Regions from separate parts of the Streptosporangium heterodermiicola genome, predicted to be linked through region 1. Evidence: riboswitches for the same ligand, from Rfam matches in the RefSeq annotation. Region 1 holds a riboswitch; each other region holds the start of a gene.
What was found. A riboswitch is a leader RNA that binds a small molecule or an ion and turns the genes downstream of it on or off. The one in region 1 is predicted to bind cobalamin.
Positions count from the first base shown of each region.

Region 2: another riboswitch for cobalamin. It lies ahead of cobN (cobaltochelatase subunit CobN); the one in region 1 lies ahead of ACSC1Q_RS17600 (CbtB domain-containing protein).
Region 3: another riboswitch for cobalamin. It lies ahead of ACSC1Q_RS06665 (uroporphyrinogen decarboxylase/cobalamine-independent methonine synthase family protein); the one in region 1 lies ahead of ACSC1Q_RS17600 (CbtB domain-containing protein).
Region 4: another riboswitch for cobalamin. It lies ahead of ACSC1Q_RS35050 (ABC transporter substrate-binding protein); the one in region 1 lies ahead of ACSC1Q_RS17600 (CbtB domain-containing protein).

Region 1 covers NZ_JBPJSR010000007.1:196,495-204,348, reverse strand. The annotation lists gene arc (proteasome ATPase) at 1-886, shown strand, start outside; gene ACSC1Q_RS17610 (acyltransferase family protein) at 1,084-2,241, shown strand; gene dop (depupylase/deamidase Dop) at 2,329-3,846, shown strand; adenosylcobalamin (AdoCbl) riboswitch at 4,001-4,134, shown strand; gene ACSC1Q_RS17600 (CbtB domain-containing protein) at 4,152-4,346, shown strand; gene ACSC1Q_RS17595 (CbtA family protein) at 4,354-5,097, shown strand; gene ACSC1Q_RS17590 (histidine phosphatase family protein) at 5,094-5,654, shown strand; gene ACSC1Q_RS17585 (VWA domain-containing protein) at 5,714-7,854, shown strand, end outside.
Region 2 covers NZ_JBPJSR010000013.1:236,746-244,599, reverse strand. The annotation lists gene ACSC1Q_RS27300 (glycoside hydrolase family 15 protein) at 1-1,675, shown strand, start outside; gene cobN (cobaltochelatase subunit CobN) at 1,756-5,385, opposite strand; cobalamin riboswitch at 5,522-5,694, opposite strand; gene ACSC1Q_RS27290 (ferredoxin-like domain-containing protein) at 5,741-7,387, shown strand; gene ACSC1Q_RS27285 (precorrin-8X methylmutase) at 7,384-7,854, shown strand, end outside.
Region 3 covers NZ_JBPJSR010000002.1:638,870-646,723, forward strand. The annotation lists gene ACSC1Q_RS06640 (hypothetical protein) at 1-96, opposite strand, end outside; gene ACSC1Q_RS06645 (hypothetical protein) at 744-953, opposite strand; gene ACSC1Q_RS06650 (hypothetical protein) at 956-1,378, opposite strand; gene ACSC1Q_RS06655 (helix-turn-helix domain-containing protein) at 1,520-2,665, shown strand; gene cutA (divalent-cation tolerance protein CutA) at 2,730-3,065, opposite strand; cobalamin riboswitch at 3,293-3,505, shown strand; gene ACSC1Q_RS06665 (uroporphyrinogen decarboxylase/cobalamine-independent methonine synthase family protein) at 3,613-3,963, shown strand; gene ACSC1Q_RS06670 (HNH endonuclease) at 4,420-5,094, shown strand; gene ACSC1Q_RS06675 (OLD family protein) at 5,735-7,255, opposite strand; gene ACSC1Q_RS06680 (hypothetical protein) at 7,751-7,854, opposite strand, start outside.
Region 4 covers NZ_JBPJSR010000022.1:130,478-138,331, forward strand. The annotation lists gene ACSC1Q_RS35025 (dipeptide/oligopeptide/nickel ABC transporter permease/ATP-binding protein) at 1-799, shown strand, start outside; gene ACSC1Q_RS35030 (ATP-binding cassette domain-containing protein) at 778-1,575, shown strand; gene ACSC1Q_RS35035 (MFS transporter) at 1,738-2,934, shown strand; gene ACSC1Q_RS35040 (NAD(P)H-binding protein) at 3,023-3,697, shown strand; gene ACSC1Q_RS35045 (cobalamin-binding protein) at 3,830-4,741, shown strand; cobalamin riboswitch at 4,756-4,954, shown strand; gene ACSC1Q_RS35050 (ABC transporter substrate-binding protein) at 5,087-6,082, shown strand; gene ACSC1Q_RS35055 (FecCD family ABC transporter permease) at 6,079-7,140, shown strand; gene ACSC1Q_RS35060 (ABC transporter ATP-binding protein) at 7,137-7,854, shown strand, end outside.

The DNA of each region.
Region 1 (7,854 bases):
GGTCGCGGAGAAGACCGGCCAGTCCGGCAAGAGCTTCTTCCTCAACATCAAGGGTCCCGAGCTTCTCAACAAGTACGTCGGCGAGACCGAGCGGCACATCCGCCTGGTCTTCCAGCGGGCTCGCGAGAAGGCCTCCGAGGGCACCCCGGTGATCGTGTTCTTCGACGAGATGGACTCGATCTTCCGGACCCGTGGCTCCGGCGTCTCCTCCGACGTCGAGAACACCATCGTTCCCCAGCTCCTGTCGGAGATCGACGGCGTCGAGGGCCTGGAGAACGTGATCGTGATCGGCGCCTCCAACCGCGAGGACATGATCGACCCGGCGATCCTGCGGCCCGGCCGCCTGGACGTCAAGATCAAGATCGAGCGGCCGGACGCCGAGGCGGCCAAGGACATCTTCTCCAAGTACCTCATCCCCGAGCTCCCGCTGCACGCCGAGGACCTCTCCGAGCACGGCGCCAACCGGCAGGAGACCATCTCGGGCATGATCCAGCGGGTCGTCGAGCGGATGTACACCGAGAGCGAGGAGAACCGCTTCCTTGAGGTGACCTACGCCAACGGCGACAAGGAGGTCCTGTACTTCAAGGACTTCAACTCCGGCGCGATGATCCAGAACATCGTCGACCGGGGCAAGAAGATGGCGATCAAGCAGTTCCTGGAGACCGGGCAGAAGGGCCTGCGGATCCAGCACCTGCTGGCGGCCTGCGTGGACGAGTTCTCCGAGAACGAGGACCTGCCCAACACCACCAACCCCGACGACTGGGCCCGCATCTCCGGCAAGAAGGGCGAGCGGATCGTCTACATCCGTACCCTCGTGACGGGCAAGCAGGGCACCGAGGCCGGACGCTCCATCGACACGGTGGCCAACACCGGCCAGTACCTGTAAATCACGCGTCACCGGCGGCGCGGCTCCTCATCGCGGGGGCCGCGCCACCGGCGTTTTTAATCCCTTTGTCGCATAAATCCGTATCTCCTTTCACAGTCGTCCCAGAAGTGGACAGAAATAGACAGCCGTCACGGGGAACCCGAATGATCGAGACGCCGTCCAAGTGGCGTGCGTGAACATTCCGGTCCGGCCGCCCGGTGAACGGCACGGGCTCCCGCGAGGCGCTTCGGGGAAGCGGCCGCCTCGCCGAGCTCGACCTCCTGCGCTTCCTCGCCGCCATCGCGGTGCTCGCCTTCCACTACTTCATCGCCTTCGCCTCGGTGTGGGGCGACCGCCCGGCCGAGCTGTTCCCGGCGATCTCCACCGTCTCCGGGCTCGGCATCCTCGGCGTCGAGCTGTTCTTCATGATCAGCGGCTTCGTGATCCTGATGAGCATCTGGGGGCGAGGCCTGGGGGCGTTCGCCCTCTCCCGGCTGGTGCGGCTCTTTCCCGCCTACTGGGTCAGCGTGGCCGTCACCGCCGCCGTCTACGGGCTCACCGCCGCCACGGCCCTGGACCCCAAGCTCAGCCTCGGCGAGTACGGGGTCAACCTCACGATGCTCCAGCGGGCCTTCGGCGTCTACGACGCCAACGGCGTCTACTGGTCGCTCTGGGTGGAGCTCCGCTTCTACGTGCTGATCTCGATCCTGGTGATCGTGGGGGTGACGCTCAACCGCTGCCTCGCCTTCATGGGCGTCTGGCTGCTGGCGGCCGGGTTCTTCGCCGGGAGCGAGGAGGCCTGGGTGGACCTGGTGGTCATGCCCAAGTACGCCGCGTACTTCGTCGGCGGCATGGCGTTCTTCCTGATGACCAGGTTCGGCCCCAGGCTCGTCCTGTGGTGTCTCGCCGGGATCAGCGGCGGCCTCGCCGTCAACGCGGCGATGGACCGGGTGGCCGGGCGGATCGAGAACGTCGGCTACGCCGCGATGCCCGTGCCCCCGTGGGCCGTGGCCGCCACCGTGATCGGCTTCTACGTGCTCATGGCGATGGTGGCGCTCGGCTGGCTGGGGTGGCTGCGCTGGCGCGGCCTGGTCGTCCTGGGCGCGCTCACGTACCCGCTCTACCTGTTCCACACCCCGGCCGCGGTCCTGATCGTCCCCGCCCTGCGGGACACCCTGCCGCCCCCGCTGACCGCGCTGGTCACCGTGCTGGCCGCGATGGCCTTCTCGTACGTGGTGTACCGGGTGGCCGAGCGCCCGCTTCAGGAGTTCGTCAAGTCCAGGAGGCGGAGAAGGGCCGCATCCCCGTCCCCGTCACACCTCCCCGCGCTCTCCTCGATCCCCCTCGCAACGGGCGAAAAGGCTTCGGTGCCATAACTGTCCGACCACCGGGCATAGTGAAGGGTCTAGGGTCGAGAATAGATACCACGGAGAGAATCAGTCCCTGACGAACAGAGGGTGCGCATGACGGTACGGCGGGTGATGGGCATCGAGACCGAATACGGCATCTCCGTGCCCGGACAGCCGGGGGCCAACGCGATGGTGACCTCCTCTCAGGTCGTGAACGCCTATCTGGCGGCCTCGGCCGCCAGGGCACGGCGCGCGCGATGGGACTTCGAGGAGGAGAACCCGCTGCGGGACGCACGGGGGTTCGACCTCGCGCGGGAGGTGGCCGACCAGAGCCAGCTGACCGACGAGGACCTCGGCCTGGCGAACGTGATCCTCACCAACGGGGCCCGGCTGTACGTCGACCACGCCCACCCCGAATACTCCACGCCCGAGTGCACCAACCCCCGGGCGGCGGTGATCTGGGACAAGGCGGGCGAGCGGGTGATGCACGACGCGGCGGTCCGCGCCTCGGCGATGCCGGCCAACGCCCCGATCCAGCTCTACAAGAACAACACCGACAACAAGGGCGCCTCCTACGGCTGTCATGAGAACTACCTCATGCGCCGGGCCACCTCGTTCGCCGACATCGTCAGGCACCTGACGCCGTTCTTCGTCTCCCGGCAGGTCGTCACCGGCGCGGGCAAGGTCGGCATCGGCCAGGACTCCCGGGGCGAGGGCTTCCAGATCAGCCAGCGGGCCGACTTCTTCGAGGTCGAGGTGGGCCTGGAGACGACGCTCAAGCGGCCGATCATCAACACCCGGGACGAGCCCCACGCCGACCCGGAGAAGTACCGCCGCCTGCACGTCATCATCGGCGACGCCAACATGTCGGAGATCTCGACCTACCTGAAGCTGGGATCGACCGCGCTCGTCCTGGCCATGATCGAGGACAACTACTTCACCCGCGACCTCGCCGTGGACAACCCCGTCCAGGCTCTGCGCGCGGTCTCGCACGACCCCACGCTCAAGTACGAGATCTCCATGCGCGACGGCCGCAAGCTGACGGCGGTGCAGTTGCAGATGGAGTATCTGGAGCTCGCCCGCAAGTACGCCGAGGAGCGCAGCGCCAACGGCCTGGACGAGCCCACCAAGGACATCCTGGAGCGCTGGGAGTCGGTCCTCACCCGCCTGGCGGAGGACCCGATGCAGCTGTCCAGGGAGCTCGACTGGGTGGCCAAGCTGGAGCTCCTGGAGGGCTACCGGACCCGTGACGGCCTGCCCTGGTCGCACCCGCGCCTGCAGCTCGTCGACCTCCAGTACTCCGACATCCGCCCCGACCGGGGGCTCTACAACCGGCTCGTCGCCCGGGGCCGCATGCAGCGCCTGGTGACCGAGGAAGAGGTCCAGCGGGCCATCGAGGTGCCGCCCAACGACACCCGGGCCTACTTCCGGGGCCGCTGCCTGAGCCAGTACAGCGAGTCGGTGGCCGCGGCCTCCTGGGACTCGGTCATCTTCGACATCCCCGGCCGCGAGTCGCTGCAGCGCGTCCCCACCCTTGAGCCGCTGCGCGGCACCAAGGCCCACGTGGGCGAGCTGTTCGACCGCTGCCGTACCGCCGCGGAGCTGGTGACGGCGCTGACCGGCGAGCAGTGACCTGCTGAGAGGTCCCAAGAGGTCCTGAGGGGCCTGAGAGGGGGAGGCGGTCCGGCCCCGGACCGCCTCCCCCTCGGCGTGCCCGGACCCCGTGACGACCGGATCCCGGCAAACCGGACACCCGGATTGACGGGGGACGGAGAACCGGGATACGTTCCGGGTGTTTTGTGGCGGTGCGAGGGAAATCCGGTGAGATTCCGGTGCGGTCGCGCCACTGTAACCGGCTCCCCGGAGCCGGAAGTCAGGTCACACTCGGCCGCCACCGACCTACGAAAAGGGACGCGTAAATCCCGGAGGAGGTGGCCGTGAGCCAGATCTCGGCACCGCACGTTCAGCCCATCCCATGGCCCTCGCTCACCCGCTGGCTGCTCGCCGTACCGGTGCTGCTGCTCCTCGCCTACCTGGTCACCTTCGACCAGGGAGCGATCTCCCAGGCGGGAAACTACCTGCACGAACTCATGCACGACGGGCGTCACCTGCTCGGCGTTCCGTGCCACTGAGCCACAGGTGATCACCAAACTCATCGTCCGGGGCCTCGTCGCCGGACTGCTCGCAGGGCTGCTCGCGGCCGTCTTCGCCTACACCGTCGGCGAACCGCGCATCGACCAGGCCATCGCGCTGGAGGAGGCGGCCGCCGCGGCCGCCGCCCCGGCCGGGACACACGACGACACCGGGACCGCCGCCCACTCCCACGACGAGGAGGAGGCGCTGGTCAGCAGGGACGGGCAGCGCGCCGGGCTCTTCCTCGCCCTCGGCCTGTACGGCCTGGCGATCGGAGGCCTGTTCTCCCTCGTCTACGCGGCCGTACGCGGCCGTGCGGGACCCCGCTCGGAACCGGTGCTCGCCGTCACCCTCGCCGCCGCCGCGTTCACCTCCGTCGTCCTCATCCCCTTCGTGAAGTATCCCGCCAACCCTCCGGCCGTCGGCGATCCGGAGACCATCAACCAGCGCACCGTGCTCTATCTGGTCGCGGTGGTCATCGGGATCCTCGCCGTCGCCGCGGCCGTCGCCGCCTACCGCTACGCCTCGCGGAGCGAACCGTGGGTGCGCTGGCTGTCGGCGGGCGCCACCTTCCTGGTCCCCGTCGTCGCGGCCTGGATCCTCCTGCCGGAGATCTCGGAGGTGCCCCGGGGCTTCCCCGCCGACCTCCTGTGGGACTTCAGGGTCGCCTCCATAGGGACCCAGGTGGTCTTCTGGGCCGGTGTCGGCGCGCTGTTCGCCTTCGCCGCCCGCAGGCGCGGCCCGGTGTGACGACCCCCTCGGGGGTCACCCGCCTGCTCCTGGTCTGCCACGCCTCCACCTCGGCGACGGTACGGGCCGCGTTCCCGGGTGACGAACCACTCGACGAACGCGGCCTGCGCCGGGCCGAGGGGATGGCGCGGGACCTCGGCCCGGGGCCCGCGGCCTGCCCACCGGAGCTGCGCTGCGTCCAGACGGCGGCGGCGCTCGGCCTGCGGGCCGAGCACGACCCGCTGCTGGCCGACTGCGACTACGGCCGCTGGAGCGGGATGACGCTCGGCGAGGTCGAGGCCGCCGAACCCGAGGCGCTCGCCTCCTGGCTCGGCGACCCCGGCGCGGCGCCGCACGGCGGGGAGCCGGTCACCGCGCTCCTCGACCGGGTGTCCGGCTGGCTCGCCGTCCGCACCCCCGGCAGGGCCGTCGCGGTCACCCACCCGGCGGTCGTCCGCGCCGCGGTCGTCCACGCCCTCGGCGCCCCCGCCCAGGCCTTCTGGCGCGTCGACGTCGCGCCGCTGGCCCGCGTGACGCTCACAGGGCGCGGCGGGCGCTGGCGGCTCAGCTACTCCTGATGGCGGCCCGAGCGCCCGGCGCCCTTTGATTTCGACGAGACGGACAGGAGATCCCGAAGGTGCCTGACTCCCGCTATCCCTTCACCGCGATCGTGGGGCTGGAGGACCTGAAACTTGCGCTGATCCTCAACGCGGTCTCCCCCCGCGTCGGGGGAGTGCTGGTCAGGGGGGAGAAGGGCACCGCCAAGTCCACGATCGTGCGGGCGCTGGCCGCGCTCCTGCCGCCCGTCGAGGTGGTGACCGGCTGCCGCTTCTCCTGCGACCCCGCCGCCCCCGACCCCGGCTGCCCGGACGGCCCGCACGAGGGTCGTACACCCCCGGCGCCCCTGCCCGCCCCACCCGCCACCGTGCGGCCCGACGAAGCTCAGCCAGATGGAGCTCGGCCCGATGGGGTTCAGCCCGGTGGAGCCCGGTCCGCCACCGTGCCGCGGCCCGACGAAACTCAGCCAGGCGTGGCTCGGCCCGACACCGCGCGGGACGGCGCCGCGCGGCCCGCCCGCCTGGTCGAGCTGCCCGTCGGCGCCTCCGAGGACCGCCTCGTCGGGTCCCTCGACATCGAGCGGGCCCTCACCGAGGGCGTGAAGTCCTTCGAACCCGGCCTCCTGGCGAGCGCCCACCGGGGCGTCCTGTACGTGGACGAGGTCAACCTCCTCCACGACCACCTGGTGGACCTGCTGCTCGACGCCGCCGCCCTCGGCACCTGCTACGTCGAGCGCGAGGGGGTGTCGGTACGGCACGCCGCCCGGTTCCTGCTGGTCGGGACGATGAACCCCGAGGAGGGGGAGCTGCGCCCGCAGCTGCTCGACCGCTTCGGGCTGACCGTGGAGGTCCGGGCCTCGCGGGAACCGTCCCAGCGGGTGGACGTGGTGCGGCGCCGCCTGGACTTCGAGGCCGACCCCGACGCCTTCGCCGCCGCCTGGTCGGACGAGGAGCGGGCGCTGGCCGCGCGCATCGCCGAGGCGCGCGCCCGGGTTCCCCGGGTCGTCCTGCCGGACGCGGCACTGCTCAGGATCGCCACCGTCTGCGCGGGGTTCGAGGTGGACGGGCTCCGGGCCGACCTGGTCACCGCCGGCGCGGCGATCGCGCACGCCGCCTGGCAGGGCCGCACCACCGTCACCGCCGACGACGTACGGGAGGCCGCCAGGCTCGCGCTCCCGCACCGCCGCCGCCGCGACCCCTTCGACGCGCCGGGCCTGGACGAGTCCAAGCTCCAGGACCTCCTGGACCGGATCCCCGACGACCCCGACGGCCCTGAGGACCCGGAGGGCCCGGACGACTCCGGCGGCCCGGGGGGCACCGATCCCGACGGCGGCCCGGACGGACCGGCGCCCGGCGGCGGTACCGAGGCCGGGGACGCCACCTCCGAGGACCCGGGCGACCCGGGAGACACGGGCGCTCCCGGTGACGGGGACACCTCCCGGCCCGCGGCCCCGGACGTCCCCGGCGGTCCCGGCCCCGGGACGCGGGGGCCCGCCGCCTCCACCGCGGATCCCGGCGAACCGGCGGGGACGACCGGGGGAGCACCGGCCCGCGAGCGGACCTTCGACGCCGAGCCCGGAGGCAGGACCAGGCTGTTCACCGTCCCAGGCGTCGGCGGGGGAGCCCCGGGGCGCCGGTCGCGTGCCAGGACGCCCCTGGGCCGTACCACGGGGGCCCGGGTCCCCGAGGGCCACACCGGCTCCCTCCACCTGCGGGCCACCGTCGGCGCCGCCGCCCCGTACCAGGTCGCGCGGGGCAGGAGCGGGCCGGGACTGCTGCTGCGGCGCGGCGACCTCAGGGAGGCGGTCCGCGAGGGCCGCGAGGGCAACCTGGTGCTGTTCGTGGTGGACGCCAGCGGTTCCATGGCCGCCAGGCAGCGCATGCGGGCGGTCAAGAGCGCGGTGCTCGGCCTGCTCCTCGACGCCTACCAGCGCCGCGACAAGGTGGGGCTCGTCACCTTCCGGGGCGCCCGCGCCGACCTGGTCCTGCCGCCGACCTCCTCCGTCGAGGCCGGCGCGGCCCGGCTGCGCGAGCTCCCCACCGGGGGGCGTACCCCGCTGGCCGCGGGTCTGCTGCGGGCCGCCGAGGTGCTGCGGGTCGAGCGCCTGCGCGACCCGTCCAGGCGCCCGCTGGTGGTCCTGGTCACCGACGGGCGGGCCACCTCGGGCACCGTCGAGGAGTCCCACCGCGCGGCGGGACTGCTGGCCGGGGTGGCTGGGGT
Region 2 (7,854 bases), on a different contig from region 1:
CGGGTCGTTCGAGCTGGGCACGGTCGCCCCGGCCAGGACCAAGCAGTTCTACTTCCCCGACACCAACGTGCTGATCACCCGCTTCTCCGCCGCCGACGGGGTGGGCGAGATCCAGGACTTCATGCCGATCGTCGGCGGCACCGACAGCACGGCCGGTACAACCGGCACGGCCGACGGCGTCCGGCACCGGCTGATCCGGCGGGTGAGGTGCGTCCGCGGGTCGCTGCCGTTCCTGGCGCGGGTGGCCCCGCGGTTCGACTACGGCAGGCAGTCCCACGTCCTGAGCGTGCTCGGGGGCCGGGCGGTCTTCGAGTCGCCGTCGCTGTCGCTCACCCTGTCGTCCAGCGCCACCCTGGAGGCGGACGGGCAGGACGTGCGCTCGGAGTTCAAGCTCAACGAGGGCGAGTGCGCGGTGTTCGCCCTCGACAGGTTCGGCGACGACGTGGCGCTGCGCTCGTGCCCGATCGAGGAGGCCGAGGAGGAGTTCGCCGCGACCGTGGCGTACTGGCGCCGCTGGCTGTCCTCGTCGAACTACCGCGGCCGGTGGCGGGAGATGGTCCACCGGTCCGCGCTGACGCTGAAGCTCCTCACCTACGCGCCGACCGGCGGGATCGTGGCCGCCGTGACGACGAGCCTGCCCGAGCAGATCGGCGGGGAGCGCAACTGGGACTACCGGTACGTCTGGATCCGCGACTCGGCGTTCTGCGTGTACGCGCTGCTGCGGCTGGGCTTCGGCGAGGAGGCCGAGGCGTTCATGGGCTTCCTGGCCCGGCACGTCAGCCGCGACGGCGGCTGCGCCTCGGGCCCGCTGCAGATCATGTACGGCGTCGACGGCCGCATCGAGCTGCCCGAGATCGAGCTGTCCCACCTTGAGGGCTACCGGGGCTCCGGCCCGGTGCGCGTCGGGAACGCCGCCGTGGACCAGCTCCAGCTGGACATCTACGGCGCCCTCCTCGACTCCGTCTACCTCTACGACAAGTGGCACCAGCCGATCTCCAGCGCCCTCTGGGACGATGTCCACATCCTGGTGGACTGGGTCTGCGACAACTGGGACCAGCCCGACGAGGGCGTGTGGGAGACGCGCGGCGGGCGCAAGGACTTCGTCTACTCGCGGCTGATGTGCTGGGTGGCGATAGAGCGGGCCATGCGGATGGCCGCCCACCGCGGGCTGCCCGCCGACACGCCGCGCTGGCAGCTGGCCCGTGACGCGATCTACCGGCAGATCATGCGGCGCGGCTGGTCGGAGGAGCTGAAGGCGTTCGTCCAGCACTTCGACGACGACGTCCTCGACGCCTCGGTGCTGATGATGCCGATGGCGAAGTTCATCTCCCCCACCGACCCGAAGTGGCTGTCGACCCTCGACGCGCTCGGCGCGAACCTGGTGTCCGACTCGCTGGTCTACCGCTACGACCCCGCGGTCAGCCCGGACGGGCTGCGCGGCGAGGACGGCACCTTCTCGATCTGCTCGTTCTGGTACGTCGAGGGGCTCACCCGCGCCGGGCGCCTGGACGAGGCCCGGCTGGCGTTCGAGAAGATGCTCACGTACGCCAACCACCTCGGCCTGTACGCCGAGGAGATCGGGCAGACCGGCGAGCAGCTCGGCAACTTCCCGCAGGCCTTCACCCACCTCGCGCTGATCAGCGCCGCGTTCAACCTCGACCACGCCCTGGGCTGAACCGGGGAGAATCCGGTGCCCGGCGTGACCGGCTCCCCGGGGGAGCCGGTCCGTGTCCGGGGAGCCGGTGAGGCCGTGGGTCAGGCGCCGTCCTCCAGGTCTCCCTCGGACTTGAGGTAGACCTCCTGGAGGTCGCGCAGGATGGCGGGGTCGGGGTGCTCCCACATGCCCCGGTTGGCCGCCTCCAGCAACCGCTCGGCGATCCCGTGCAGCGCCCACGGGTTGGACTTGGCCATGAACGCCTGGTTCTCCGGGTCCAGTACGTAGGTCGCGGCCAGCTTGTCGTACATCCAGTCGGCGACGACACCGGTGGTGGCGTCGTAGCCGAACAGGTAGTCGACGGTGGCGGCCAGCTCGAAGGCGCCCTTGTAGCCGTGCCTGCGCATCGCGGCCAGCCAGCGGGGGTTGACCACCCTGGCGCGGAAGATCCTGGACGTCTCCTCGGAGAGCGTCCTGGTGCGGACCGCGTCCGGCCTGGTGCTGTCGCCGATGTAGGCGGCCGGGGCCTTGCCGGTGAGCGCCCGGACGGTGGCGATCATGCCGCCGTGGTACTGGAAGTAGTCGTCGGAGTCGGCGATGTCGTGCTCGCGGGTGTCGACGTTCTTGGCCGCCACGGCGATCCTGCGGTAGGCCGTCTCCATGTCCTGCCTGGCGGGGACGCCGTCGACGCCCCGGCCGTAGGCGAAGCCGCCCCAGACCGCGTACACCTCGGCCAGGTCGGCGTCGTCGCGCCAGTTGCGGCTGTCGATGAGCGGCAGCAGCCCGGCCCCGTAGGCGCCCGGCCGGGAGCCGAAGATCCGCATGGTGGCCCTGCGCTCGTCGCCGTGCCCGGCGTGGTCGGCGAGCACGTGCGCCCGCACGTAGTTGAGCTCCTCGGGCTCCTCCAGCCCGGCCGCGAGCCGTACGGCGTCGTCCAGCATCGCCACGACGTGCGGGAAGGCGTCGCGGAAGAAGCCGCTGATCCTGACGGTGACGTCCACGCGCGGGCGGCCCAGCTCGGCGGCGGGGATGGGCTCCAGGCCGGTGACGCGGCGCGAGGCCTCGTCCCAGACCGGCCGAACGCCGAGCAGCGCCAGCACCTCGGCGACGTCGTCCCCCGCGGTACGCATGGCGCTGGTCCCCCAGACCGACAGCCCGACCGAGCGCGGCCAGTCTCCGGTGTCGGCGCGGTAGCGCTCCAGCAGGGAGTCGGCCATCGCCTGGCCCGTCTCCCACGCCAGCCTGCTCGGCACGGCCTTGGGGTCGACCGAGTAGAAGTTGCGGCCGGTGGGGAGCACGTTGATCAGCCCGCGCAGCGGCGACCCGCTCGGCCCGGCCGGGACGTAACCGCCGTCGAGGGCGTGCAGGATCGCGTCGATCTCGTCGGTGGTACGCGCCAGCCGGGGCACGACCTCGACGGCGGCGAACCGCAGGATCCGCTCCACCGTCCCGAGATCCGCGCCGGGCGCGCCTGTACCGGCTGAGGCGGCCGTACGGCCCAGGATCTCGGCGGTCACCTCCCCCGCCGCCGACGGATCCCAGCCGCGCAGTTCCATGGCCTCGACCAGGGCACGGGCCAGGGTCTCGGCCTCGTCGACGCCGATCCGTCCCGCGCTGCCGTCCTCGGCCAGGCCGAGGGCCTCGCGCAGCCCGACGAGCGCCTCGCTGCCCGCCCACATCTGCCGGGCGCGGAGCATGGCCAGCACCAGGTCGACGCGCGGCTGCCCCTCGGGAGCGGCTCCCAGTACGTGCAGGCCGTCGCGGATCTGGACGTCCTTGACCTCGCACAGCCAGCCGTCGATGTGCAGCAGGAAGTCGTCGAACTCGGCGTCGTGCGGGCGGTCGGCGACGCCGAGGTCGTGGTCGAGCCTGGCGGCCTGGATGAGCGTCCAGATCTGGGCGCGGATCGCGGGCAGCTTGGCCGGGTCCATCGCCGCGATGGAGGCGTGCTCGTCGAGGAGCTGCTCCAGCCTGGCCATGTCCCCGTAGCTGTCGGCGCGGGCCATCGGCGGGACGAGGTGGTCGACCAGGGTGGCGTGCGCGCGGCGCTTGGCCTGGGTGCCCTCACCGGGGTCGTTGACGAGGAACGGGTAGATCAGCGGCAGGTCGCCGAGCGCGGCGTCCGGGCCGCAGGAGGCCGACAGGCCCGCCGACTTGCCGGGCAGCCACTCCAGGTTGCCGTGCTTGCCCACGTGGACCACGGCGTGGGCGCCGAAGCCGTCGGCCAGCCAGCGGTAGGCGGCCAGGTAGTGGTGGCTGGGCGGCAGGTCGGGGTCGTGGTAGATCGCGATGGGGTTCTCGCCGAAGCCGCGCGGCGGCTGCACCATGACCACCACGTTGCCGGAGCGCAGCGCGGCCAGCACGATCTCGCCCTCCGGGTCGCGCGACCTGTCCACGAACAGCTCGCCGGGTGCCGGGCCCCAGTGCTCCTCCATCCGGGCGCGCAGGTCCGCGGGGAGGGTGGCGTACCACTCGGCGTACCGGCTCGCCGCGATGCGCACCGGGTTCCCGGCGAGCTGCTCCTCGGTGAGCCAGTCCTGGTCCTGCCCGCCCGCGGCGATCAGCGCGTGGATGAGCGCGTCGCCGTCCTGCCCGGTCACCCCGGGCAGCTCGTCCTCGGCGCCGATGTCGTACCCGCGCTCGCGCAGCGCGGCCAGCAGCCGCACCAGGCTGGCCGGGGTGTCCAGGCCGACGGCGTTGCCGATGCGGGCGTGCTTGGTGGGGTAGGCCGACAGCATCAGCACCAGCCGCCGCTCGGCGGGCGGGATGTGCCGCAGCGCGGCGTGCCGCACCGCGATGCCCGCCACCCGCGAGGCCCGCTCGGGGTCGGCCACGTAGACGGTGAGCCCGTCCTCGTCGATCTCCTTGAAGGAGAACGGCACCGTGATGATCCGCCCGTCGAACTCGGGGATCGCGACCTGGGTGGCGGCGTCCAGCGGGGACAGGCCGTCGTCGTTCTCCTCCCAGGAGGCCCGGCTGCTCGTCAGGCACAGGCCCTGCAGGATCGGCACGTCCAGCTCGGCGAGCGCGCCGACGTCCCAGGCCTCGTCGTCCCCGCCCGCCGACGCGGTCGCCGGGCGGGTGCCGCCCGCGGCGAGCACGGTCACCACCAGGGCGTCCACCGTACGCAGGACCTCCACCAGGCCGGGCTCGGCGGTGCGCAGGGAGGCGCAGTACACCGGCAGGGCCCGCGCGCCCGCGTCCTCGATCGCCGAGCAGAGCGCCTCGACGAAGGCCGTGTTTCCGGCCACGTGGTGGGCCCGGTAGTAGAGCACCCCGACGACGGGCCCGTCCTGGTCGCGCGCCTCGCGCTCCAGCGTCCCCCACGCGGGGGTGGGCTCGGGCGCGGCGAACCCGTGGCCGGTGAGCAGCAGCGTGTCGGACAGGAAGTGGTGCAGCTCGGTCAGGTTGGCCGGGCCGCCGTGGGCGAGGTAGGCGTGCGCCTCGGCGCAGACCCCGCCGGGCACGGTGGACAGCTCCATCAGCTCGGCGTCGGGCGCCTGCTCGCCGCCGAGCACGACGACGGGCCGGGGACCGGCGAGCAGGGCGTCCAGCCCCTCCTCCCAGGCGCGGCGCCCGCCCAGCAGGCGTACCACGACCAGGTCGGCGCCCTCCAGCAGCGGCGGGAGGTCGGCTGCGGCGAGCCTGGCGGGGTTGCCGAGCCGGTAGTCGGCGCCGCTCGCGCGGGCGCTCAGCAGGTCGGTGTCAGAGGTCGAGAGCAGGAGGATCACGCGCCACACTCCAGGAGAGGCAGGGCGGTACGGCCCAGGGACGCCACGGCGTGGCGGGGGAACGGCGATGTCACGGTGTCGCGGGGGAACGGCGAAGAGCGCACGGAGCTTCCTCCCTCGGGGTCCTCGCCCCGGGTCGTCGTCGGCCGCGACGGCTGGAGTCTCCTGGCTCCCGGATCGGTGCTCACCCCGGCCTTCCCGCCCGTCGTCGGACAGTGGCCCGGGTGGGGTTCGCTCCCCGGTTACAGTGGCGGGACCGCGCCGGAATCACACCGGCTTCCTCCCTTTGCCGTCGCCACCGATGACACTACGGCAGTCCGGTTCGTTGCAAGAAACTGGCGTTAACATCCTTCGAGTGTCCATTGCCGACTTTTCCGGACGATCACGACTCGACGCGTGCCCCGGGGCGCTCCAGGTCCATGCCGCCGCGGACGGCGGCCTGGCCCGCGTCCGCGTGCCCGGCGGCCGTCTCACCCCCTCCCAGCTGCGCGAACTCGCCGAGGCCGCGTCGACGTACGGCGGCGGCGTCATCGAGCTGACCTCCCGGGCGAACGTCCAGGTACGCGGCCTCGGCCCGGAGGATCCGGACGGCGACGCGGGAAGCGATACGGAGAGCGATACGGGGAACGGGTTCGCCGCGCGGATGGCGAGGGCGGGCCTGCTGCCCTCGGCGACGCACGAGCGGATCCGCAACATCCTCGCCTCCCCGCTGACCGGACTGGACGGACCGGCCCGGCTGAACAGACCGAGCGGACCGAGCGGACCGAGCGACCTGAACGGCCTGAACGGGCCAAGTGGCATGGACGCTCCGGACCACCCGGACCGTTCAAGCCATCCAGGCCAGCCAGGCCATCCAGGTCGTTCAAGCCGTTCAGGTCATCCGGAAGGCGGCGGGGTCGTCGACGTCACACCGCTGATCGGTGAGCTGGACCGGCGGCTGTGCGCCAGCCCCGCCCTCGCCGCCCTGCCGGGGCGGTTCATGTTCGCCCTCGACGACGGCCGGGGAGACGTGGCCGGTCTGGGCGCGGACGCCGGGATCCTGCCCACGGGGCCGGACGAGGCCGCGCTGATCCTCGCCGGGACCGACACCGGCCTGCGCGTCCCGCTGGACGGAGCCGTGACCGCCCTGCTCGCCGCCGCCGAGGCGTTCCTCGACGAGCTGGCCACCCGGGACGTCACCGCCTGGCGGATCGCCGAACTCCCCGGCGGCCCCTCCCTGATCGCCGCTCGCGTGCGAACCGCCCTCGACCTCCCCGGTACGACGCCCTTCGACCCGGTAAGGCTGCGGGTCGTACCCCTCGGACCGGTCGGCGTCATCGGGAGCACGAACGGGACAGGGAGCGAAACCGGTGCCGGAGGCGAGGCGGGCCCGGGAAGCGGCACCCGAAGCGACACCGGGGGCGGCGTCAGGAACGACATCGAGAGCGGCACCGGAGATGGCATCGGAGACGGGAACGGCGACGACATCGGGGACGACATCGGCGACGAGGTCGCGCGGGTCGCGCTCGGGGTGGCGATCCCACTGGGACGGCTGACCTCCGCGACGGCACTGCTGCTCGCGGACGCCGCCTCGGGCGGGGAGATCCGGCTCACGCCGTGGCGTGGCGTGGTCCTGCCCGGCCTGGACCGCGCCGAGGTCGCGGGCACGGCCGCCCGCCTGGAGGCCGCCGGGCTCGTCGTCGATCCCGCCTCTCCGTGGATCGGTGTGACGGCCTGCACCGGCCGCCCCGGCTGCGCCAAGTCCCTGGCCGACGTCCAGGCCGACGCGGCGACCGCGATAACCGTCGGCACGGCCCCGCCGTCCGGGAGAGGGGCGGGCACCGATACGCTCCCCGTGCACTGGGCGGGGTGCGGCAGGCGCTGCGGCCGTCCGAGGGGGCGGGTCGCGGATGTGGTCGCCACCGGTGACGGCTACCGCCTGGAGCTGGACGGCACCGGCCTGACCTGTTCCGGCATCGAGGAGACCGCGGCCGCGCTGGCGGCCGCCAGAGGGGAACTGTGATCGACTACGTCCGCGACGGCGCGGAGATCTACCGCCGCTCCTTCGCCACCATCCGCGCGGAGGCCGACCTGTCCGGCCTGCCCGCCGACGTCGCCCGGGTCGCGGTCCGCATGATCCACGCCTGCGGGATGGTCGACCTGGTGAGCGATCTGCGCTGGTCACCCGGTGTCGTGGCCTCGGCGCGCGAGGCGCTCCGCGCGGGCGCCCCGGTGCTCTGCGACGCCATGATGGTCGCCTCCGGAGTGACCCGGCGGCGCCTGCCCGCGGGCAACGAGGTGGTCTGCACCCTCGGCGACCCCCGGGTGCCGGAACTCGCCGCGGAACTGGGCACCACCCGCAGCGCCGCCGCGCTGGAGCTGTGGCGCGACAGGCTCCAGGGCTCGGTGGTCGCGATCGGCAACGCGCCGACCGCGCTGTTCCGGCTGCTGGAGATGGTCGAGGAGGGCGCGGGCCGCCCGGCCGCCGTG
Region 3 (7,854 bases), on a different contig from region 1:
GCGAGACCCTTTGTCAAGGGTTTCGATTCGTGAACTTTCCTGGCTGATCGACGGATTCCCAACCGGGAATTCGAGCATGTCGAATCGACGGTTCATCTCGACACCGGCGTGGGCCGTCGACGGTCGCGGCCACGGTGATGGGCACCGCGGCAACCGGTTACGCCGCTTGTCGCGAGGGGAGACAGACCCCCGCCGCACGTCGAGCGCGAGCCCGGTCACCGGCGGGCGGCGTTCGAAGGCCGTCAGGCGCGCGCTTGCTCGTGCCGACCCTGAGGTTCACCCGGTGGACCTGGCCACCGGCTGCGTTGTCAATGGCCGGTCGCCAAGCGAATCAGAACAATTCGAGGAGAGCCTCGCATTAATTGTGAAAAGGCCTCCAGATCGCTGCGGAGCGGGATTTTCCCGATCTCGTCCGTGTGGCAACGGCGAACTTCAGCTGTCCTTCACGAACCGCCCTCATAGGCGTTCGTGTTGACGTGCGCCGGCCTCGATTCAACCCAGCGCGGACGGCCGGACCCCGCCGCCCGCCGCACCGGCCCGCCCGCCGTACCGAACACCGCGCCGACCGTGAACGCACTGCCGCCCGCTCCGCTCGTGTTCATCAGGAACGCTCGAATGGTGGGAGTGACACCTCTGCCGTCCCGCTTCCGACGCGCGGGCCTGGCGGCCCTGTGCTTCGGGTCGGGTTGCCGCCGGATGACATGGTTACCAACAGCGAGAGCGACCTACCTTCGCCTTCGCTATCAGGTGTCCCCGGCCTGTCGTAGCCGGTCCAACGCGTCATTGACCAGGCGACCGAGGTTTCCCAGTTCGTACACCATCCGGTGATGCTCGTTGTCCTCCCAAGCCCTGATGGCCGCCCCGAGGTCGCCCGACCTCCCCGCAGTGATGACGATCTCTTGGCCGTTGACGCGCTTCGTGGCCGCATCGCCCAGGATGACCCAGCCGTACACGGTCACATCCCACGAGCGGCCAGGATCAGGTCAACCACCTTTCCCGGCTGTTCCTGTCCGACAGCCTGAAGATCAGGGCCGTTGCGGATGGACACCAGGTAGCACCCCGAGCGTGACTCCATGGTCACCGTGACATCGCGCCGGCCTTGGGGCCCGATCACCGCGAGTTCCGGCGGGTGTCGCTTCACCCACGTCCGGGAGTCAGGTCGGTTCGGCCAGGTGGGGAGGTCCACATGGTTGCCGTAGAGTCCGAGGCTGATCGTGTTGTGGCGGTGGGCACGAATGCCGTGCTCGGTGAGAAGTCGGTGCACGACGGCCAGAGCCCTGTCCTGGCTTTCCGCTGTGGCGTCGGTGATCACCTCGCCGCACTCGTCGCCACCCTGACTTTCGCTCTGCCTCTCTGTTTCGCCTTGCGTCACTCTCATAACACCCGCCTTTCCTCTCACAGGTGCGCGCTCTTTGGGGCCCTCATGGTTCCGACCCGTTTCTGAGAGCACCGGCAAGGGCATCGCTTACAGCGATAGGAGTGCTAGGGGAAAGATCGCTCACAGCGATACGCTCACTCGGTGGATGTGCGGACTTTCCCAGATGCCCTTAAAGCGATCATGGAGCAGCGAGGGTGGACCCAGACCGATCTCGCCCGTGAGCTAGGTGTTTCTCAGGCATGGGTCTCCGAGGTGTCCCGAGGTCAGAAGGACACCGGCATGGCGAAGGCCATCAACCTGCTGGCGCGCGTGGGCTGGGAAATACGCATATCGCCCAAAGTGGAGGAGTCCGTGGAACGCAGGGAATTTCTGGCAGCCGCCGCATCCGTTATCTTCGTTCCTTCTACCAGTGCGAATCCCTATCAAGACCCCAACTATGTGAACACGTTGGCTACGTCACTTGCTCGCAGCCGCTATGAACTTGGCGGAATTCCCCTCATGTCGCGTGCGTCAAGTCACATGCAGCACGTTGACAGAGTATTGAAAGACGTCAGCGAGCAGCCCCTGCAAAAAGCGGTTTCTGAACTCATGTATCAGGTCACCCTCGTTCTGTATGACGCAGGCAAGCTTGCCCAGGCCGACCGGACCGGTGGAATCGCGCTTGACCTCGCACTCCGAGCCCAGGACTTCAAGAGCCAGGCCCGCGCGTACGACAGCCTGAGCCGGGTCAGTCTCTACCGAGGTGATCACGCCCGAGGAGTCACCTACGCCCAGCGAGGACTACTGGTCCCGGACATCACCAGCAGCCAGCAGGCATCTTTGAACATGCGCCTTGGGCGCTCCCTTGCGCTCATACCGGAGCAGAAAGCAGCGTCCCGGAACGCGCTTGATCGCGCGCTCAACGTCGGAGGGCTTTCCCCCTTCGGAGAGGCCGCCTTGGCGGGTGACGTCGGCATAGGGCTGAGCCACCTTCGCGAGTACGGGGAAGCCGGAACACTGCTGAACGAAGCGGCCAGCACGATCGGGCAATGGTCACCGCTTTTCCGAGCACAGTACCTGGGACGGCAGATACAAACGGCGCTGAGGGCTTCCGACCTGTCTTTCGCAGCCGATCGGATGAACGAACTGGCGCGAGCGCTCCCGTTCGTCGCTTCGGCGAGAGTCAACAAACGGGTTCACGAAATACTCCGAGCGTCCCTCAAATGGAACGCCACCCCGGAGGTACGGCAGGCGCGCGAACACCTGCAATCCATGATTTCCCCTGAAGCGTCATCACCCGCCGTATGACATCGGGTCTCATGGCGTGCCCGTTCTTTCGGAATCCTGCGGACAGTGGTGATGGGTTGCAGATTCAGTCCTGTCCAGGAGGGGGCGCCGTCTTCTTGCTCAGCCATTCCAAGTAAGGGGTCGAACCACCGTCGATCGATGTGAAGGTCACCTCGGGATTGTTCCACGGATGCTCGGATATCAAATGTGATTCCAGGTCCGGGTAGCGCTCCACGGTCGTCCTCAGGAAGATCTGCCACTCTTCCCCTTCGCCCGTTTTCCCCTCATGCCAGAAAACAGACTGTGCAGGTCCGAGGACTTGGCCCGATGCTGCCAATTTCGCACGGATGGCAGATCTGAGAAGATTCATCGCCGCATCACGGCTGTCCGCTGTGGTGGAAACCTGAAGGTAGCCAGTCATGCGGTCAAGCCTAGATCAACTCCCCCGGATCCGGTACGGAAGAGCGAAGACGGCTTCCGGGTGCCTGGAACGCATCTTTATGAAGTCCCTCCACTTCACGATGAGCCCGTTCTTTGGCGGCCTTGCGGACAGTGGTGATGCGTTGCCGTGCCGGCTCAGTTGTCAGTGGCCGCTTCCGGCGTAGCGCTGCTCGGCCAGGGGGAGCGTGATCTCTTCGGCAGGCGGGTTATGCTCGTGGCGCGGTTGGTTCTCCCGGGGCCGTGGTGGTGCCGGGAGTCGTAAGAGGGAACCCGGTGTGATTCCGGGACTGCCCCGCAGCGGTGAGTGGGAACGAACGCCGTCATTGGCACTGGGTGTGTGTGCATCTGGGAAGCGACGGTCAGTAGGAAGTGTGTAGGACGCCCGCGAGTCCGAAGACCTGCCAGTCGCTCGTGCGCCGTCCGGTGTGCGGTGATCCGTGGCCTCGTGGGAGGGCCTGGGATGCGTCTTTCGCATGTCCTCGCTCGTGGCTGTGGGTCGGCATGGCATGAGCCGAGGGAAGGACGCCATGAGCAAGGTCACCACGACCGTTTTGGGGTACCCGCGTATCGGGGGCCGTCGCGAGTTGAAGCGGGCGACGGAGGATTACTGGGCCGGGCGCACGGACGCCGCCGGTCTGAGAGAGACGGCCGCTGGTTTGCGGCTAGGGGTGTGGCGGGAGTTGTCGGGGGCGGGGTTGGATGGGGTGCCGTCCAACACGTTCTCGTTGTATGACCAGGTGTTGGACGCGATCGCGTTGGTGGGTGCGGTGCCCGAGCGGTTTTCCGGGGTCGCGGACCCGTACTTCGCGATGGCCCGCGGCGCCGAGGGGGTCGCGCCGCTGGAGATGACCAAGTGGTTCGACACCAACTACCACTAGTTCAGTCGCAAAGGCAACTATTCACGGGGGAGCGGTCGGCGTAGCAGCTCATTGAGCGATCGATGCTCTGAGCTGCCGGGACGTCTGGGCAACCGGCCATGTAGGTCCCTGAGTTACATGATCGAGATCGCGTTGGCGGGTCGATCCGCGAGGACTTTCATTACAGGGTCAAGGCAGTCCGCCTGCGGCGGCCTGCGCGCGTCGGGCGGTCGCTGGCCGCGCTGCGGCTCTTCGGCCGGTCGCGACCAGCGCCACCCACGCGCTATCCCGCTTGGTAGCCGGACAGCTAAAGCTCAAGGACCTGCCCGCGTTTAGTCATTTAGTAAGTCCGATTTGCGGTTAGAGTACGGACCTTAATCTCCTACCTCATGGCAGCCTCACCCAAAGCTGTTCCGCCGACCTCACCTGGTTAGCGTTGCCTCCTTTGCTGTCGGTGTGCATCGTTAGCATGCGGTTATGAGCACGAAGCGACCTGCTATACCCCGTGATCTACGACGACGCGTCCTCATCGAGGCTGGCCATCGCTGCGCAATCCCGACCTGCCGTGCCACGCCGGTAGAGATCGCACATATCATCCCGTGGGCAAAAGCAAGAAAGCATGAATTCAAAAACTTAATCGCCCTATGTCCAAACTGCCACACACGATTCGACGACCCAAATAACCCTCTCGATCGCAAGGCTATGCGGCAATACAAGGCCAACCTTAACCCGCTTTTGTTTAATTTTGGAGGGAGATCTGATCAGATCGCGCTGGCCTCTTCCTATCAGGAGTTCAGGGCAAACTTCGCTGCTTGGGTTTTTTCCACACAAGCGCTCGGCGCCGCGAAGGCGAAAGCGAATTCCTCCGCCGAAAAAATCGCAGAGCTCAGAAGAGAATCAATCGAACGATTTGCGGACGCCATGGTTTCGTCTATAAGTTTTAAGTTAGTCTGGGAAAATACCAAGGTGCCCGAAATTGCCGGAACGATCATATGTCATGTCGCCGATTGGTCTGATGAAATCTTTGAAAGCCCTTGTCCTTCTTTCGTAGAACTGACTGAACGTGATATTTCGGAGGAACTTTCTGAAATTTCATCGGAGCTGCATCTTTCTGTTTGTGAGGAGATTGGCATTTTGGATGCCGAATTCTGATGCTAAATGAATGGATTTCAATGTTCTCGGTATCTCTCGGATTCTCTGAGACGATCATCTGATTGTCACTGGCGGCTTCAGGTAGAACTAAGGCGTCAGCGCTTCGCGCCGTTGCACGGCGGGGCACGCCCACCCGCGCCGGACGGACATCGGGGCCGGGCATGCGGCCTGGAGGCCGGTCCCGTCCCGCGCCCGCCCGGCGCGGGTGGCCGGACCCCGCCGCCCGCCACACCAGCCTGCCCGCCGTACCGAATGTGCTCGCCGACCGTCAACGCGCTATCACCAGCCACTTACCGCTGCAGCAAACAGCTGGGATATTCGGCACAACCGAAGGTTCACTGCATTTTCCTCGACAACAGCCAGTATTACAGGCTCATCGAACTGTGAGTTTGCCTTTAAATCCTCATTTCCCCTATGAGGGGCCGTAAGCACGAAGGCCGTGACGATCGCTCACTTCGAATATCACCGCGCTCAGTCGGGCGATCGGCTGCCGCGTCCCTCCTTCGTCGGGACTTGCCATCGAATGACTATGGCAACGCAAGCGATGCAAGCATTTTTCTATGCCGTATCGTCAGCTCTGTAATCCGAAGGTACTGTGTGTTTCTGTCGACTCTCAGTGCTTAACATTCAGATTCTAATCCTAGAGGCTTGCACCTTCAATCGTAGCGATTATGCTATCTGCTTCTTGCTTGACCTGCGGATTGCGGAGCCATGCGCGAATTAAGCTGTGAATCAAAAAAGCTTCATGATGACCCAGGCGCGTTGCCAAAAACTTCAATTTGTATTGATGGTCGAGGTTGGAACAGTCAGAAATGGCGGAAAGGAGGTGGTCAACAGACCTAGCAAGTATTTCAGATAGCCATTCCAACTCTAAAGTCGCATTGTTTAAAAGCTCGTCCTCCGGCTCTTGGCTGCCAGGTAAAAAGAGGATTTTAAGGTCGCTGGACTTTTTTGCCAGCGACGAATCTCTTTGATCTCCGTCTAGGATTGCAAATGATTTGAATTGGGAAGATCGTGCGAATACGCGTATTCCAGATAGTACTTCGGAGGCGCTTCCAGCGGAAATTATCTCCAACTCACGCAATAACCAAGGTGCTAGCTCTCCGCACAAGGACTGAAATAAGGTCTTCGCGAACTCGTCCTCCACTAAGACGAAAGCCTTTACTGGTGTTTCGATGCCAACGGAATCTCTTATTTGAGCTCTAGAATTCGGTGTGATTACTCTGATCTTTTGTCCATTCCTGACGCACATTCTAATATTTTCAAGTGGGAAGCGACCCAGGACTTCAGGTGAATGTGTTGCCACAAGCAGTTGTGCTTCTTTTGCAAGTGTTCGCCTTGCGATTTCGTCAATCATGGGTCGCTGACCCATGCTGGAAAGGAAGCTCTCGGGCTCATCCACCATGATCAAATCCCCGGGTTCTAAATATGTTGTCATCGTCCAGTTTAAAACATAGTGAACCCAAATTTCTCCAAGGCTCATTTTCCCACTGTCTATAATATGATCGCCGCTGGTTGCTATTACATAGGGGCAGCACTCTTCGTGCGTATCAGCAGTGCCTTCTGAGATGACAACAGGATTAACGGTAACTTGATCATAGTTACGCCCAAGTATATTTCTTATGCCGTCGAGATCTACGCGACTTAATTGATAGATGGAGCGCTCTTTGGAAACAAAACTGCCGTTGCGCGGATAGTCATCGTACAATATTTGCAATTCACCGAAAGCGCTAATTGCGCTATTGTAGATAGCTATTGAATTGCCGCCAAAGTCATCCTTCCATATTTCGTGGCGACGTTTTGCTGGCCACGTCAAATCTATAGTCCGTGTTACCCTAGAATTAAGTTTCCTCACGGTTATTTCAACTATAGACTTTAGTGCGCTGCTAGCTCTGTCCCCATATAGAGTGTCGACAAATAGTGGTGGTGAGTAACTTGGGATTAAGTAGCCCAAAGAAGCTTCTATTAAGCGCAGTAAGACTGTCTTTCCGGTGCCGTGAGAGCCGACAACAGCCGTTGCCCGATTAAGCTCGATCACTTGTGGTTCAAAGACATCCGATTCGAAAATCTTAATAGATTCAACCTGAACTGGTGCCCGAGTTTCCAGGAGACGCTGCCATCGCTTGATCCGGGCATCGTTGTGGTTCGAAGTGTCGGGCATTTTGAGATCATAACGTCTTACTGCTGTATCTCGGGGAAGTTTAGAAGTTTCGCCCGCTGCGACCGCCGGCCCCAACCGCTACGCGGCCCCTTTGGGGTGCTTCGCATTGGCGCCGGCCGTCTCCACTCCCGCACATGGTTCGCCGGGCTGCGATCAGTGTATTTCTGGCAGGCGTGGTGGCGTGAGTCCCTCCAGATCTCACGCCACCACGCCGTCTAACGGGCACTTCCAGACAGGAGCCCTGTCCAGACGGCCCGAGCTTCACTGATCGAATAGATGAAGGTGTCATGGACTTCGGGACTGCGATCGAGTTGGACGGTTCGCCGAATGAAAGCCTGCCCGCCACCCTCGTACAGTTCGTAGGCCGTGGCGCGGCACAGGCAGGTCCACAGCACCGGGCGAGCCCGCTCAAGCACCGAGTCCGCGTACGGTTGCCGCCATTCCAGCCGTACGTGATCCCGCTGAACCATGGCCACGTGCGGGCTCACGCACTCGTCAAGCAGGATCACAACGCGCCCCCGCCGCCAGCTCGGACGGGGGATGAATCTCACGCAGTTCCGCATAGCGAAACGCGATCCGGCGAGCGGCCCGGACAGCGT
Region 4 (7,854 bases), on a different contig from region 1:
GATCAACGGGCGCCGCGTGGGCGTCGTCTTCCAGGACAGCGGCGCCGCCCTCAACCCGTTGCGGACGATCGGCGCGCACGTCGACGAGGCGGTCCGCAACGCGGGCCGGGGCGGCCGGCGCGCCGCGACCCGCCGGGTCACCGAGGAACTGCTGCGCCTGGCCGGCCTGCCGGACCCCGCCGAGGTCGCCCGTGAGTTCCCTCATCAGCTGTCCGGCGGGATGCGCCAGCGGGTACAGATCGCCATCGCCCTCGCCGGTGAGCCGGAGCTGCTCGTCGCCGACGAACCCACCTCGGCTCTCGACGTGACCGTGCAGGCGCGGCTGCTCGCGCTGCTGGCGCGTCTACGTGACGAACTGTCCATGTCCATGGTCATCGTCAGCCACGACCTGGCGGTGGTGGCGCGCCTGGCCGACAGCGTGGCCGTCGTCTACGGCGGCCGGATCGTGGAGTCGGGTTCGCTCACCACGGTGGTCACCGATCCCGACCACCCCTACACCCGTGGCCTGCTGGACGCCGTACCGCGCCCCGGGGCGGCACCGGGCACCCGGTTTCGCACCATGCCCGGCCGGGCGGGCGCCGGTCCCGACGACGCCGAGGGCTGCGGGTTCGCACCCCGATGCCCGCTCGCGGCGGCGGCCTGCGTGTCCGGGCCGCCGCCCCTGGAGACGCTGGAGGCGCTGGTCTTGAGAACGCCGGTCCGCGCCGACGCACACCGGTCGGCCTGCCTACGCCACCCCAGCCGCCCCGCGACCACAGAAGGGAAGGGGACCGGCCTGTGCTGGAGATCGTCGGAGTGAGCGCCGGTTACGGCGGGGGCCGCGGCGGCCGAGACGTCACGGCGGTGATCGAGGACGTCACGATGCGCGTGGCGGCGGGCGAGATCGTCGGGCTGGCCGGTGAGTCGGGGTGCGGCAAGACGACGCTGGCGCGGGTCGTGACCGGGCTGCACCGGCCCAGCGCCGGGGTGGTGCGCGTCGCCGGGGTGGACGTGCACGCGCTCCGGGGCCGGGCCCTGCGGGCCCATCGGCGGCAGGTCCAGATGGTGTTCCAGGACCCCTACCTCACGCTCAGCCCACGGCATACGGTACGACAAGCCCTCACCGAGCCGCTGCTCGTCCACCGGATCGGCGATTCCCGGGCCCGGTCCGCGCGGGTGGGCGAACTGCTGGACCTCGTCGGGCTCGACCCCCAGGTCGGCGATCGCCGTCCCGGGCAGCTGTCGGGAGGCCAGCAGCAGCGCGTGGCGATCGCGCGGGCGCTGGCTCTGGAGCCACGCCTGCTGATCTGCGACGAGCCGGTCACCGCGCTCGACGTGTCGATCCAGGCGACGGTGCTCAACCTGCTCTGCGACCTGCGTGACCGGCTCGAGTTCGGCTGCCTGTTCATCAGTCACGACCTCGCCGTCCTGTCCCAGCTCGCGGACCGGATCGCCGTCATGAAAGGAGGCCGGATCGTCGAGCAGGGCCCGACCGGGGACCTCATCACCCACCCCCGCCATCCCTACACCCGCACTCTGCTCGCGGCCACCCCCACCATGGACATCGCGACGAGCACCGATGCTCCCGAGGGCTGATCCTCGGGTGTCCCCGGCCGAGATGACACCCGGCGGTAACGTGTTCCCTCGTGAGGGGAACCTTCCGGCCTGTCCGGCCGACATGCCGAGCATGACCGTCACACGTCCGGAGACGCTCTCCTCCGGTCTCGCGCTTTCCTCCCGCGAAGAGGTGCGACCGGCATGACATCCACCGGACGGGAGACATCGGGCGCCCCCGCGCGATCCGGTGTCCGATCGTTCACCGGCACACAGCTCGCCCTGCTCGGCAGTGGGTTCCTCGTCAATCTCGTCAGCTTTTCCGTGTACCCGTACCTGGCGGTTCTGCTGCGCGACCGGATGGCACTGGGCATGGACCAGGTGGGCGTCGTTCTCGGGGTGGCGACGTTCGTGCAGTTCGCCGGAGGGGTGCCGGGTGCGGCCCTCGCCGAGCGGATCGGGCTCCAGCGATCCCTGGTGATCGCGATGGTCCTGCAGACCGTCGGATCGCTGGGGTTCCTCGTCGGTGGGGCCTGGCCGGAGGTGACGGTCGCCGCGCTGTTCCTGCGGTCGGCGGCCACCGGGCTCTACTCGCCCAGCGTCCGGGGTTACACGGTGCACGGTGCGAGCCCGGACGACCGGCCGAGGCTGATGTCGGCGAGCTACGCCACGGGCAACGTCGGCATCGCGGTCGGGCCGGTGGTGGGGTCGCTGTTCATCCACGACCCGGGCGGGATGTTCGTCGCCGCCGCGGTGCTGCACGCGGTGATGGCGATCGGGCACGCCTTCCTGCCCCGGGAGAGAAGAGACGAGCGCGAGGTGATCGAGCCACTGCGCCGGGCACTGCGCGGCCTGGCGGTGCTGCCGTTCGCCGTGACCGCCCTGACCCTCTACCTGTACATGCACTTCTACCAGTTCCTGTCCTCCTACGCCGAGGGCAGGCTGCCCACCGTCTTCTACGGATCGGCGATGATGGGCTACTCGCTGATGCTGGCCGTGCTGCAGCCCCTCCTGACCCGACGGGTCGAACGGATGCGCTACGCGCACGCGATGGCGGTCGGTTTCGGGTGTCTGGCCGTCGGCATGATCGCCTTCACCGGCGGGAACGCGATCATGGTCGCCGCCGGGATCCTCGTTCTTGGCGTCGGCAACTCGGTGCTCTTCCTCAAGAACTCCCTTGAGATGCTCAGCCGTACGAAGCGGTCGCCGACGGTCGTCTTCGGGCACCAGCGGCTGGCCGAAGGGATCGGCGCGTCCTTGAGCGGCCTCGTCGGCGGCGGCCTCTACCATCTGTTCGAGACCGCCGGGCACCTGCCCGGATTCTGGCTGGCCATCGCCGCCCAGTGCCTGCTGCTGCCGGTGATCGTGCTGCTCGCGGGCCGCCGAGGCGTCCTCGCCTGACAACGTCGGGGGCGACGCCCGATGCGGGCGTTCACCGCTGCGATCGGCCTCGAAGTCGCTCCGCCCGGAGAAAGGGAAGATCACGATAATGAAGGTGTTCCAGATCGGCGCAGCCGGAGGCGTGGGCCGCCGGCTCGCCCGCCAGCTCACCGCCCGCGGTGAGCTGGTCACCGGCATGCACCGTGACCCCGCGCAAGCCGAGACCGTGCGCGCGGCCGGTGCGACGCCGCTGGCAGGTGACCTCGTCGGCGACTCGGTGCAGGAGCTGGCACGCGGGCTCGGCGGGCATGACGCCGTGGTGTTCTCCGCCGGAGCCCACGGCACCGGCCCGGACATGACCACCGCGATTGACGGCAGGGGCCTGGAGAAGGCCGCGGACGCCGCCGCCCGGGCCGGAGTGCCGCGGTTCGTGCTCGTCTCGGCGTTCCCCGAGGCCGGGCGCGGCCCCCAGAGCACGGAGGGCTTCGAGCACTACATGAGGGTGAAGAAGAGCGCCGACGTCTACCTCGCCCGCACCGATCTCGACTGGCTCATCGTCCGGCCGGGGACTCTCCTGGACGAGCCGGGAACCGGCCGTGTCACCGCCGGCCTCGCGATCGAGTACGGAGGCGTGCCGCGCGATGACGTCGCGGCGTTCATCGACGCCGCCCTGCACGAGCCGGCACTGAGCCGCACGATCGTCGAACTCACCGCCGGCCAGACCCCCGTCGTCGACGCGGTCGCCAGGCTTGTGACCTCATCGACGGGCCGTCGCCCCTCCTGAACCCCGATCACACGGCAGAAGAGGGCGGTAACCGGAACGATGGGCTCCGTGGCGGACCCGGCACGGCCCGTGATCCGCGCTGGGCAGCGGCACCCACGCCTCGCCAGAGCGGGGCGCGGCTAGGGTCGCGGTATGCGCATCGTGTCGTTGTTGCCCGCCGCCACCGACATCGTGGCGGTGCTCGGGCTGGGCGCTGACCTGGTCGGACGCACCCATGAGTGTGACTGGCCGCCCGAGGTGGTGGAGGGTGTGCCGGTGGTCACGGCGGCGGAGTTCGCCGCGGACCGGATGAGCAGCAGGGAGATCTCCGACGCGGTGGGCGGCGCCGCCCACCGGGGCTCGTCGCTGTACACCCTCGACATCGAACGGCTGGCGGCCCTGGCCCCCGACGTGGTGCTGACACAGGACCTGTGCGAGGTGTGCGCGGTCTCCTACACGGGGGTGTCGCGGGCGGTGCGGCTGCTCGACTCCGGTCCGCGGGTGATCAGCCTGGAACCGCGCACACTTCCCGACGTGCTGCGCTGCATCGAGCACCTCGGTGAGGCGCTCGGGGTGGCGCACGTGGCGTCGCGGCGGGTCGCCGAGCTGGAGGAGCGGCTCGCGGCGGTGCGGTCGGCGGTCGCGGACCGGCCGAGGCCGCGGGTGGCGGCGATCGAGTGGCTGGACCCGCTGTGGCCCGCCGGTCACTGGGTTCCCGAGCAGATCCGGGCTGCGGGCGGTGAGCCGCTGCTGGCCGAGGCGGGCGAGCACACCACCGCCATCGACTGGGAGAGGCTGCGAGCCTCCCGGCCCGAGGTGGTGCTGCTGATGCCCTGCGGCTTTCCGCCCGATCGGACGCGAGCGGAGTGGCCTTCGCTGACCCGCCTTCCGGGCTGGGCCGACCTGCCGGCGGTCCGCGCGGGCCAGGTGTGGGTGCTGGACGGCCCGGCGTACTTCAACAGGCCCGGACCGCGCGTGGTGCGGGGCGTGGAGGTCCTCGCCCAGGTGCTCCACGGGGTGCCCGCCAGCGCTCCTGTCGAACGTGAGGAGGCGCACCGGGTCTGACGGGTGGTGCGGCCTTTGTCGTTGATGGGTGATGTGCGAGCATGGTCGGCGTAGGCGAGCGCGGACTGAGGAAGCCGGTGTGAATCCGGCGCGGTCCCGCCACTGTGATCGGCGAGCGAATCCCCACCACGCCACTGCCCCTCCCCGGGGTGGGAAGGCGGGGACGAGCCTCGACCCGAGAGCCAGGAGACTCACGCGGTCGCCTCCTCGATGAACTGGGGCGGATTTCCCCGGGGAGGAGCTGGGCTCTCGTGCCCGTCGAGCCGGTGGCCGCGCCGAGAAGCCCTGTGGCATTCCCTCTTTCAGATCCGCCCCGTTGTGCAGATTCCGTGAGAGGAACACGTCATGACGGGCAGACGCCCCATTCCCCTGCTGCTCGCCCTCCTGGTGTCCGGAGTGCTGGCCGCCTGCGGCGGCACCCCCGCTGAGAACATCCCGGCCGCCGCTCCGGCGGCCTCCGCGCCCGCGGGCTTCCCGCTCACCCTCGACAACTGCGGCGAGAAAAACACCTACGAGCGGCCACCGCGACGGGCGATCTCCATGAACCAGCACGCCACCGAGGTGATGCTGGCACTCGGCCTGGAGAAGTCGATGATCGGCACCGCCTACCTCGACGACAAGGTGCTACCGGAGTACAAGGCGGCCTACGACGCCATCAAGGTCGTCTCGAAGGAGTACCCGGCGTACGAGGCCCTCCTGGCGGAGGAACCCGACTTCGTCTACGGCGGCTTCGCCAGCACCTTCGACGAGAAGGAGGGCCGCAGCCGGGACGCCCTGCACAAGGCGGGCATCAAGACGTACCTGAACGTCGAGGAGTGCGCCAAGGGCGCGGTGTCGGTGGACCTGGTCGACACCGAGATCCGCAACGTCGCGAAGATCTTCGGCGTCTCCGGCCGGGCCGAACCGTTGATCACCACATTGCGGGCGACCCTCGACGGTGTGAAGACCAAGGTCGGCGACGCCGCCCCGGTCAAGTTGTTCGTCTACGACAGCGGCGACAAGACCGCCTTCACCGCCGGCGGCAAGGGCGTCGGCAACGAGATCATCAAGCTGGCCGGAGCCGAGAACGTGTTCGCCGACGTCGACAAGGTGTGGGGGGACGTGTCGTTCGAACAGGTCGCCGAGCGCGCGCCCGACTGGATCGTCATCTACGACTACGGCGACCAGCCGGTGGCCGACAAGGAGAGGTTCCTGCTGGCCAACCCGGCACTGAAGGACGTACCGGCCATCAAGAACAAGCGGTTCGCGGTGCTGCCTTTGTCGTCGGTGGTACTCGGCGTGCGGGCGCCGGGGGCCGTCGAGGCGCTGGCCCGGCAGCTGCACGCCGACCGGTTCCGGTGAGCGAGGCGATCGCGGGCGCCGTGCTTCCAGCGCGGCGCCCGGGACTGCCGTACCCGGTCGTGATCGGCCTGCTCGTGCTCCTGCTCGGCGGGGCGGTCACCGCGGCCGTCGCGGCCGGGTCGGTGGCCCTGCCGGCCGGGCAGGTGTGGGGCATCCTGCTCCACCACCTCCACCCCGCCCTGGCCGAACCGACCTGGACACCCGTGCGCGAGACCATCGTGATGGACGTACGGCTGCCGCGCGTCGTCCTGGCGGGGGTGATCGGCGCGGGCCTGTCGGTCTGCGGCATGGCCCTGCAGGCGCTGGTGCGCAACCCATTGGCCGATCCGATGCTGCTCGGGGTCTCCTCCGGCGCCAGTGTCGGGGCGGTCACCGTGGTGGTGTTCGGCCTGAGCGTGTTCGGCGCCTTCAGCCTGCCGATCGCGGCCTTCCTCGGGGCGCTGGCCGCGCTGGTGGCGGTCTACTTCCTGGCCCGCTCGGGCGGGCGCATGACGACGGTGCGGCTGGTGCTGGCCGGGGTGGCCACGGCCGAGGTGCTCTCAGCCGTGGCCAGCTTCCTGGTGGTGACCTCCAACGACCCGCACAAGACGCAGGCGGCGGTGCGCTGGATGCTGGGCGGCCTGGCCGGGACCACCTGGACGGTGGTGGGGATCCCGGCGGTGGCCGTCCTGGTGGGCACCGCCGCGCTGATCGGGGTGTCGCGGCCGCTGAACCTGCTGCTGGCAGGGGAGGAGGCCGCGGCCTCGCTCGGGCTGGACGTGCACCGCTTCCGGGCGGCGCTGTTCGTGCTGGTCGCCATGATGATCGGCACGATCGTCGCGGTCAGCGGGACCATCGGCTTCGTAGGGCTGATCATGCCGCACGTCGTGCGGCTGCTGATCGGCGCCGACCACCGCCGGGCCCTCCCGGCGACGGCGCTGCTCGGCGCGGCCTTCCTCATCGCGGCCGACCTGGCCGCCCGCACCCTGATCGCGCCGGAGGAGATCCCGGTGGGCATCATCACCGCCCTGGTCGGCGGGCCGTTCTTCCTGTGGCTGATGCGGAGGCGCTCCACATGACACTGACCATGGAAGAGGTGTCGGTCCGCGTCGGCGACCGCGACCTGGTCCGCGAGGTCTCGCTGGAGGTCGCCGACGGGGAGGTGCTGGCCCTGGTCGGACCCAACGGGGCGGGCAAGTCGACGCTGCTGCGTACCCTCTACCGGGCGCGCAGGCCGACCGGCGGCCGGGTGCTGCTGGACGGCGAGGACGTGTGGCGCATGCCCGCGGGCCGGCTGGCCCGCCGCCTGGCCGCGGTCCTGCAGGAGAGCGGCGGCGACTTCGAGCTGTCGGTGTACGACGTCGTCGCCATGGGCCGCACCCCGCACAAACGGGCCTTCGACGGCGACAACGCGGAGGACAAGGCGATCATCGCCGACGCGCTGGGACGGCTGGATGTGGCCGATCTGGCGTACGCGCCCTTCGACCGGCTCTCAGGCGGGGAGAAGCAACGGGTGCTGATCGCGCGGGCGCTGGCCCAGCGACCGGCCACGATGGTGCTGGACGAGCCGACCAACCACCTGGACCTGCGCCACCAGCTCGACGCGCTGAACCTGGTGCGCGACCTCGGCGTCACCGCGGTGGTCGCCCTGCACGACCTCAACATGGCCGCCGCCTTCTGCGACCGCGTCTGCGTCATGGACGCCGGCCGCGTCGTCGCGCTCGGCACCCCCGCCGACGTACTGACCCCCGCCCTGCTCGCCGAGGTCTACCGGGTCGACGCCGACGTGGCGC